2 regions of the Streptomyces sp. NPDC093801 genome follow, and region 1 is predicted to be linked to the other one. Evidence: riboswitches for the same ligand, from Rfam matches in the RefSeq annotation. Region 1 holds a riboswitch; the other holds the start of a gene.

Evidence for each region. A riboswitch is a leader RNA that binds a small molecule or an ion and turns the genes downstream of it on or off. The one in region 1 is predicted to bind S-adenosylmethionine.
Region 2: it holds a riboswitch for S-adenosylmethionine, as region 1 does, so the genes downstream of both, thrC (threonine synthase) here and AB0469_RS19705 (aminotransferase class V-fold PLP-dependent enzyme) in region 1, are expected to answer to the same signal.

Annotation. Positions count from the first base shown of each region.
Region 1 covers NZ_JBFBDP010000016.1:15,576-19,982, forward strand. Annotated here, with positions in the region: gene AB0469_RS19690 (hypothetical protein) at 1-240, opposite strand, end outside; gene AB0469_RS19695 (rhomboid family intramembrane serine protease) at 354-1,088, shown strand; gene AB0469_RS19700 (Lrp/AsnC ligand binding domain-containing protein) at 1,085-1,366, shown strand; gene AB0469_RS19705 (aminotransferase class V-fold PLP-dependent enzyme) at 1,410-2,837, opposite strand; SAM riboswitch class IV at 3,069-3,185, opposite strand; gene trpD (anthranilate phosphoribosyltransferase) at 3,275-4,339, opposite strand.
Region 2 covers NZ_JBFBDP010000010.1:90,417-94,823, forward strand. Annotated here, with positions in the region: gene AB0469_RS13590 (trehalose-6-phosphate synthase) at 1-1,364, opposite strand, end outside; gene AB0469_RS13595 (glucosyl-3-phosphoglycerate synthase) at 1,456-2,406, opposite strand; SAM riboswitch class I at 2,612-2,750, shown strand; gene thrC (threonine synthase) at 2,768-4,066, shown strand; gene AB0469_RS13605 (MoaD/ThiS family protein) at 4,103-4,381, shown strand.

The DNA.
Region 1 (4,407 bases):
GGAGTCGGTACCCGGCCTGTCGACGAGCTCGATCTGGTCCACGGCGTTGCACCAGCGGCAGCGGACCGACTCGATGGTCTCACTGACCACCTCGCGCTCCTCGACCTTGGGCTCCCCGGCGAGGTCGAGGTGGACGTACTCCACGACCTTCGACGATCGGGTGACATCGAACCGCGTGAGGTTGCCGCACAGGGTGCAGCGCCACCGGGTGGTGTCGGTCGGCAGGGGAACCGTCGTCATCGGACCGCTCTCTCCTTCGTAGCTCGTTCAATTAAAGCCTTCCGCGGCGGCCGGAGGACCGCAGCACGTAACCCTACGGCCTGGCACCACCCTCAGGGGGGTCCACCTGCGTCATGCTCTTTCCCATGATCGTAAAGTGGCGGGCCGTGCGCGAGGCCGCCCGGGGCCCCGTGGTCACGTACGCGCTGATCGCCGGCTGCTGCGCGGCGTTCCTGACGAGCCCGGCCTCGGGCCTGAACCCGTCCTTCGGAACCGGTGACCGGCTGATAGCGACGGGGACCGCCTACTTCCGGCACTGGGGCGTGGTCCCGGACGAGCTCTTCTCGGGGGCCGTGCGCCCGCTGCTGACCCCGCTCACGGCGCTCTTCGTCCACGGCAGCTGGCTGCACCTGCTCGGGAACATGCTCTTCCTCTACGTCTTCGGCGCCATGACGGAGGAGCGGATGGGCCGGCCGGCGTTCCTCGTCTTCTACCTCTGCACCGGCTACGTGGCCCTGGCGGCCTACGCGGCGGCCAACGCCTCCTCGGACCAGACCCTGGTCGGGGCGTCCGGCGCGATCTCCGCCGCGCTCGGCGCGTTCCTGTTCCTGTTCCCGCGGGCCCGGGTGACGAGCCTGTTCCCGTTCCTGCTGTTCCTGCCGCTGCGGTTCCCGGCGTGGATCGTGCTGATGTTCTGGTTCGGGCTCCAGTGGCTGGCCGCGCACCGGGCGGGGAGCGGGCCGGGGGTGGCCTACCTCGCCCACGTGGTCGGCTTCTCCGTGGGCTTCTGCTACGCGTGGGCGCGATATCGCCGTACGACTAGAGTGAGGCGACCAGTGACTGCCGGCGAGGGAGACAGCCAACCGTGATCACCGCGATCGTGCTCATCAAGACCAGCGTGGACCGGATCCCCGAGATCGCCGAGTCCATCGCCCAGCTGGACAGCGTCAGCGAGGTCTACTCCGTCACCGGTACGTACGACCTGATCGCGCTGGTCCGCGTGGCCCGCCACGAGAACCTGGCGGACATCATCCCCGGCCGGATCTCCAAGATCCCCGGCGTCGAGGCCACCGACACCCACGTCGCGTTCCGCACCTACTCCCAGCACGACCTGGAAGCGGCCTTCGCCATCGGCCTGGACGCGTAGCACCGGCGGGGCAGGGTCAGCCCCGCCGGCCGCCGGCGCCCCGCTACACCGCCGGGACGCAGCGGCCGTCCTCGGTGCGGTACCGCCACTTCGCGCCGTCCGCGACGAGCTCCTTCACCGCGCGGACGAACCGCTCCACGTGCTCGTCGGGGGTGCCCGCCCCGAAACTGACCCGGATCGCGTTCAGCGACCTCCCCCAGCCTTCGGCCGGGGGGACCCCCACCTCGCTCCGCTCCCCCGGCGCAGCCTCCGGCGCCCCGCACTCGCCCGGCTCCTGCGGCTCGCTGCCCAGCAGCGTCCGCACCAGCGGATGGGCGCAGAACAGCCCGTCCCGGACCCCGATACCGTGTTCCGCGGACAGCGCCGCCGCGAAGTGCGAGCTGTTCCAGCCGTCGACCACGAACGAGATGACGCCGACGCGCGGGGCGTCGTCCCCGAACAGGGACAGCACCCGCACCGCCGGGACCTCGGCCAGCCCCTCGCGGACCTTGGCGATGAGGTGCCGCTCACGGGCGACGAGGTTCTCGAACCCGGCCTCCTCCAGCGCCCGGCAGGCGGAGGCGATGGAGTAGACGCCGATCACGTTCGGGGAGCCGGCCTCGTGCCGGGCGGCGGTGGTGTGCCACTCGACGTCGACGCCGCCGTCCTCGCGGCGGGCCACCGTGCGCGAGGCGCCGCCACCGGCCAGGTACGGCTCGGCCTCCCGGAGCCAGTCCGCGCGGCCCGCGAGCACGCCGGAGCCGAAGGGCGCGTACAGCTTGTGCCCGGAGAAGGCGACCCAGTCCACGTCCAGCTCCCGCACCGAGACGGGGTGGTGGGGCGCCAGCTGGGCGGCGTCCAGCACGATCCGCGCGCCGTGGGCGTGCGCGGCGGCGGCGAGCTCCCGGACCGGCCACAGCTCGCCGGTGACGTTGGACGCGCCGGTCACGCAGACCAGCGCCGGACCGTAGGGGTCGCGATCGGCCAGTGCCCGCTCCAGGGTGGCGACGGCCTCGCCGGGGGTGCGCGGGGCGTCGAGGCAGGTGACCTGCGCGTCGCGCCAGGGCAGCAGCGAGGCGTGGTGCTCGGTCTCGAAGACGAACACCTGGCAGTCGGCCGGGAGCACGGCGGCCAGCAGGTTCAGGGAGTCGGTGGTGGACCGGGTGAAGACCACCTGGTCGGCGGGGCGGCAGTCGAGGAACGCGGCGACGGTGGCCCGGCTCTGCTCGAAGAGGTCGGTGGAGAGCTGAGAGAGGTACCCCGCGCCGCGGTGGACGCTGCCGTAGTAGGGGGCGTACGCGGCGACGTCGTCCCAGACCCGCTGGAGCGCGGGGGCGCTGGCCGCGTAGTCCAGGGCCGCGTAGGTGACCTCGCCGCCGGTGACGAGCGGGACGGTGACGTCCCGGCCGAGCACGGGCAGCGGCTCGGCACAGGCCGGGTCGGCGGAGACGGCGGAGGTGGCGGTGGCGGTGGCGTTCGGGTACGCGGACATGGCGGTATCTCCCGGCAGGCAGGGCTGAATGGCTTCGGTGTGCCCGTACGCGGGTACGGCGGCGCGCGGTGGCGGCAGCGGCCGTAGGGGGTACGGGAAGGACCTCGGACCGGTCGGGGGTACGCGGAAGGGACCCTGGTCCGAGGGATGAAGAAGGGGCGGAGTCGCCCTATCGCATTCGCTTGCTCACGGAAAACGCTCCTCGAGAGACCAGGACCCCTGGTGTCGAGGGATCCGCGCTTGCCGTAGACCTCGCTGCCTACGACCTGGTCATCACCCGGGGCACCCCGCCACGGAAGGAGGGTTGCCGGACAGCGAGCCGGGGCCTTGACGCTGTCACTCGTGACCTTGGACAGCATCCTGCCACAGGGCCCACCGAACGCAAGACCCCGGTCCACGATGTGGACCGGGGTCGTGGCCGGAAGCACCCGGCCGGCTCAGGCGTTGCTGGCCGCCACCCACCGCTCCAGGGCGGCCAGGGCGGCGCCCGAGTCGATGGATTCGGCCGCGCGGGCGATGCCCGCCGACAGCTGCTCCTCCAGCGAGCCCGTGCCCGGGTCCACGGCCACCAGGGCGGACGCCGAGTTCAGCAGGACGGCGTCGCGGACCGGGCCGGTCTCGCCCGCCAGCAGGCGGCGGGCCACGTCGGCGTTGTACGACGGGTCGCCGCCGCGCAGGGCCGAGATGTCGATGGTCGCGATGCCCACGTCGCGCGGGTCGAAGGCGTGCTCGGTGATCCGGCCCTCGCGGACCCACCACACCCGGGAGGTCCCGGTGGTGGTCAGCTCGTCCAGGCCGTCGTCGCCGCGGAAGACGAGGGCCGAGGTGTTCCGCTCGGCGAGCACGCCCGCCATGATCGGGGCCAGCCGGGGGTCGGCGACGCCCACGGCCTGCGCGGTGACCCGGGCGGGGTTGGTGAGCGGGCCGAGGCCGTTGAACGCCGTGCGCACCCCGAGGTCGCGGCGGGCCGAGGCCGCGTACCGCAGGGCGGGGTGGAAGACCACCGCGGCGCAGAAGGTGATGCCGGCCTCCTCGGCGACCTGCGCCACCCGTTCCGGGGTCAGCCGCAGGTTGACGCCGAGCTTCTCCAGGACGTCGGAGGAGCCGCTGGCGGAGGAGGCGGCCCGGTTTCCGTGCTTGACGACCTTCGCGCCCGCGCCGGCCGCCACGATGGCCGACATGGTCGAGATGTTGACGGTCTTGGCGCCGTCGCCGCCGGTGCCGACGATGTCGACGGTCCGTCCGGGCACCTCGATCAGGTTGGCGTGGGCGTACATCGTGCGGACCAGCCCCGTGTACTCCTGCACGGTCTCGCCCTTGGCCCGCAGGGCCACCGCGAAGCCCGCGATCTGCGCGTCGGTGGCCTCGCCGCGCATGATCCGCTCCATCGCCCAGGCGGTGTCGTCGGTGGCGAGGTCGCGGCCGCAGAGCAGCGCCTCCAGGATGCCCGGCCAGCTGCGGGCCGCCACGCTGTCGCCGCCTGCCGGGGTCGCAACGTTCATGGTCAGCTCCTGCTGCTCGTCGGTGATCGCACGTCGAATGGGAAGGATCTCAGCCTATCCAGCCCCGG
Region 2 (4,407 bases), on a different contig from region 1:
TCCTGCGGCATCGAGAGGGCCGCGTGCAGGGCTTCGGCCGTGGCCGTGACGTCGTACGGGTTCACCGTCAGCGCGTCCTGGTGGAGTTCCTCGTACGCCCCCGCCCCCGTCGACAGGACCAGCACGCACCCCGCCTCGGAGACCACCGGGATCTCCTTCGCGACCAGGTTCATGCCGTCGCGCACCGGGTTGATCAGGGCCACGTCCGCCAGCCGGTACGCCGCCAGCGACCGGTCGAAGTCGTCCTGCACGGACACCAGCACCGGCTCCCAGTCCGCCGTCCCGAACTCCGCGTTGATCTCCGCCGCCAGGTCCGCGACGGCGGCCGTGTAGCTGCGGTAGACCTCCAGGTCCTGGCGGGAGGGGTAGGCCGAGGCCAGGTGGACCACCCGGCCCCGCCATTCGGGGTGGGCGGTCAGCAGCTCCCGGTAGGCGAGCAGGCCGCGGAGGATGTTCTTCGACAGTTCCGTGCGGTCCACGCGGACGATGGTCCGGCGGTCGCCGACCTCGGCGCGGAGCGCGGCCAGCTTCGCGTCGACCTCCGGGCGGTGGGCGAGCGCCCGCAGGTCGTCCCCGTCCACGCCCAGGGGGTACTGGCCCACGCCGGTGAAGCGGGTCTCCCCGTACCGGCCGTCCTCCGCCAGCCTCCGGTGGTGCACCCCGCCCGGGTGGTCCTCCCGGGGGACGAACCCGTCCGCGACGCCGTGGACGTCGTCGAAGGTGGCGCCGCTGATGAAGGCGGCGGCCCAGGCCGCGGTGTGGAAGCCCAGCTGGTCCGCGCCGAGCATCCCCCACACCAGCCGGCTGCGGATGTCGTCCGGGAGCATGTGCAGGAAGTCGGCCGAGGCCCACGGCGTGTGCGTGAAGTGCGCGATCCGCAGGTCCGGGCGCAGCTCCCGCAGGGCCCCCGGGACCAGGGCCAGGTGGTAGTCCTGCACCAGGACGCGGGCGCCCTGCGCCGCCTCCTGCGCGAGCGCCTCGGCGAAGGCCTGGTTGTAGGCGGTGTACGCGTCCCAGCGCCGCCGGAACTCCGCGTCGAAGACGGGCTCGCGGGGGACGTCGTACAGGTGGTGGTGGGTGAACCAGAGCACCGAGTTCGCGATGCCGTTGTACGCGTCGTGGTAGACCGCGGGATCGATGTCCAGCATCCGCACGCCGGGCTCGGAGACCCCGCGCCGGACGGCCTCGCGGTCGGCGTCGGAGAGGGGCGCGCAGATCCACAGGGCCCCGGGCTGCGCCGCGAGGGCCGCGGACAGGCCGGAGACCAGACCGCCCCCGCCGCGCCGGGCGCTGAGCGTGCCGTCGGCGGCGAGGGCGTACGAGAGCGGGCCGCGGTTGGCGGCGACGAGTACCTGAGAAGCCATGCCGCGAACCTAGCCCGGGGTCTCCTCGCTCAAACGTCCGGGAAATGACCGGTTCGTCACGTACCGGTCACGGGGGACCCCGCGTCCCGCCTCACGCCACGCGCCGGACCGCGTACTCCTCGATCTCCAGCATCGGCGGCCGCTCCTCGGTGTCCACGGGGTAGGTGCGCGGAACGAACCCGTCCGGCCCCCTCTCGAACTGGGTGAGCTCCGGCCGTACGAGGTGGGCGCGCGAGAGCCGCAGCTGTGCGGTGCGGTAGATCGCGGCGGCCATCCGGCCCAGTGCCTGGCCGCTCTGGTGCCGGTGGAGGCGGACGCCGACGTCGACCTGGGCCAGCGCGTCCAGTCCGACGGTGTGCAGGGCGTCGACCAGCAGGCCGAGCTCGACCCCGTAGCCGACGGGGAACGGCAGGCGTTCCAGCAGGGAGCGGCGTACGGCGTACTCGCCGCCCAGGGGCTGGACGAAGCCGGCCAGCTGCGGCCAGTGGAGGTTGAGGAGGGGGCGGGCCACCAGTTCCGTGACGCGTCCGCCCTGGCCGGGGGCGTCTCCCAGGGGGCGGTCGTACATCGCCTTGACGAACTGCACCTGCGGGTCGGTCAGCAGCGGGCCGACGATGCCGGAGACGAAGGCGGACGAGAAGTCCCGCAGGTCGGCGTCGACGAAGCAGACGACGTCGCCGGTGGTGGCGAGCAGGGAGCGCCAGAGCACCTCGCCCTTGCCGCGCACGGCGGGGATCCGGGGGAGGATCTCGTCCCGGTGGACCACGCGGGCGCCGGCCTTCGCGGCGACCTCGGCCGTACGGTCGCCCGACCCGGAGTCGACGACCACCAGCTCGTCCACCAGGGGGACGGGCAGGCCCTCGATCAGGTCGCGCCGGATCACCTCCACGATCTCCCCGACCGTGGCCTCCTCGTCGAGGGCCGGCAGCACCACGCTCACGGTGGTCCCGGCCGCCCGTTTCCGCTCCAGCAGCTGGTCGAGCGGTCGGTCGGCGGCGGACCAGGAGCGGTCGGCCAGCCAGCGCTCCACCTCATCCAGCACCCTCAGTACTCCCTGGTCAGTCGGCGGCGGCGTCACACCCGGCGGATTTGGGCCGAATTGTGATCCATCTCGCGGTTCGGACAGCCGTCTCAAGCGGCCGTCCCTTCGGTTACAGTCTTGAACAACGCGAAGGTCCACCGCATGCCGGGGGTCTTCGCGGACAAACGCACCGGCGCGCCATCGAGCGCGTGTGCCGGTGCCATACCGCTCATCCAGAGGGGCAGAGGGACACGGCCCGTTGAAGCCCCGGCAACCCTCCAGTCGGTTCTCGCTCGCGCGGGGCCCCGGCTAGGGAAGGTGCCAATTCCGTCTCATGGCGACGTGCGCCATGGGGAAGATGAGGAGAAAGGGCCTCGCCATCATGGCTGCACAGACTGTCGCCACCTCTGCCAATGCCTCCGCCACTCCCGGATCCGTCGATCTCGGCCCCGCCACCGGCCTTTCCTGTCGTGAGTGCGGTACCCGCTTCGAGCTCGGCCCCATCTTCGCCTGCGTCGAGTGTTTCGGTCCGCTGGAGGTCGCCTACGAGCTGCCGGCCGGGGACCCGGAGGCCCTGCGCGCGGCGATCGAGGCCGGCCCGAACAACATCTGGCGCTACGCGCCGCTGCTGCCCGTCCCCGCGGACGTGGCCTCGAAGCCCAGCCTGAACCCCGGCTTCACCAAGCTGGTGGACGCGGCGAACCTGGCCAAGGAGCTGGGCGTCACCGGCAAGCTCTACGTCAAGGACGACTCCGGCAACCCGACGCACTCCTTCAAGGACCGCGTCGTCGCGATCGCCGTCGAGGCCGCCCGCGCCTTCGGCTACACCACCCTCTCCTGCTCCTCCACCGGCAACCTGGCCGGCGCCGTCGGCGCAGCGGCCGCCCGCGCCGGCTTCCGCTCCTGCGTGTTCATCCCGCACGACCTGGAGCAGGGCAAGGTCGTCATGGCCGGTGTCTACGGTGGCGACCTGGTCGGCATCGAGGGCAACTACGACGACGTCAACCGCTTCTGCTCCGAGCTCATCGGCGACCCGCTGGGCGAGGGCTGGGGCTTCGTCAACGTCAACCTGCGCCCCTACTACGGCGAGGGCTCCAAGACCCTCGCCTACGAGATCTGCGAGCAGCTCGGCTGGCAGCTGCCCGACCAGATCGTCATCCCGATCGCCTCCGGCTCGCAGCTCACCAAGATCGACAAGGGTCTGCAGGAGCTGGTCAAGCTCGGTCTGGTCGAGGACAAGCCCTACAAGATCTTCGGCGCCCAGGCCGAGGGCTGCTCCCCGGTGTCGACGGCCTTCAAGGCCGGCCACGACGTGGTCCGCCCGCAGAAGCCGAACACGATCGCCAAGTCCCTGGCCATCGGGAACCCGGCGGACGGCCCGTACGTGCTCGACATCGCGCGCCGCACCGGCGGTTTCGTCGAGGACGTCACCGACGAGCAGGTCGTCGAGGCCATCAGGATCCTGGCGCAGACCGAGGGCATCTTCGCCGAGACCGCGGGCGGCGTGACCGTCGGCGTGACGAAGAAGCTCATCGAGAACGGGCAGCTCGACCCCTCGCTGACCACCGTGGTCCTGAACACCGGTGACGGCCTCAAGACCCTGGAGGCGGTGTCCGGCACCGGCCAGACCGCCACCATCCGCCCGAGCCTGGACGCGTTCCGCGCCGCCGGCCTGGCCTGACCCTTCCCCAGCACTCCACGGAAAGGCGGTAGCGCCATGAGCGTCAACGTCCGCATCCCCACCATCCTGCGCACCTACACCGGCGGCGCCGCCGAGGTCCCGGCCGAGGGGGCGACCCTCGCCGAGGTCATCGACTCGCTGGAGGCGAACCACCCGGGCATCGCCGCGCGCGTCCTGGACGACCAGGGCAAGCTGCGCCGCTTCGTGAACGTCTACGTCAACGACGACGACGTGCGCTTCGAGGGCGGCCTGCAGGCGGCGACGCCGGACGGCGCCGGCGTCTCGATCATCCCCGCCGTGGCGGGCGGCTGCTGACCCCGGGAATCTGAATTGCCCCCTCC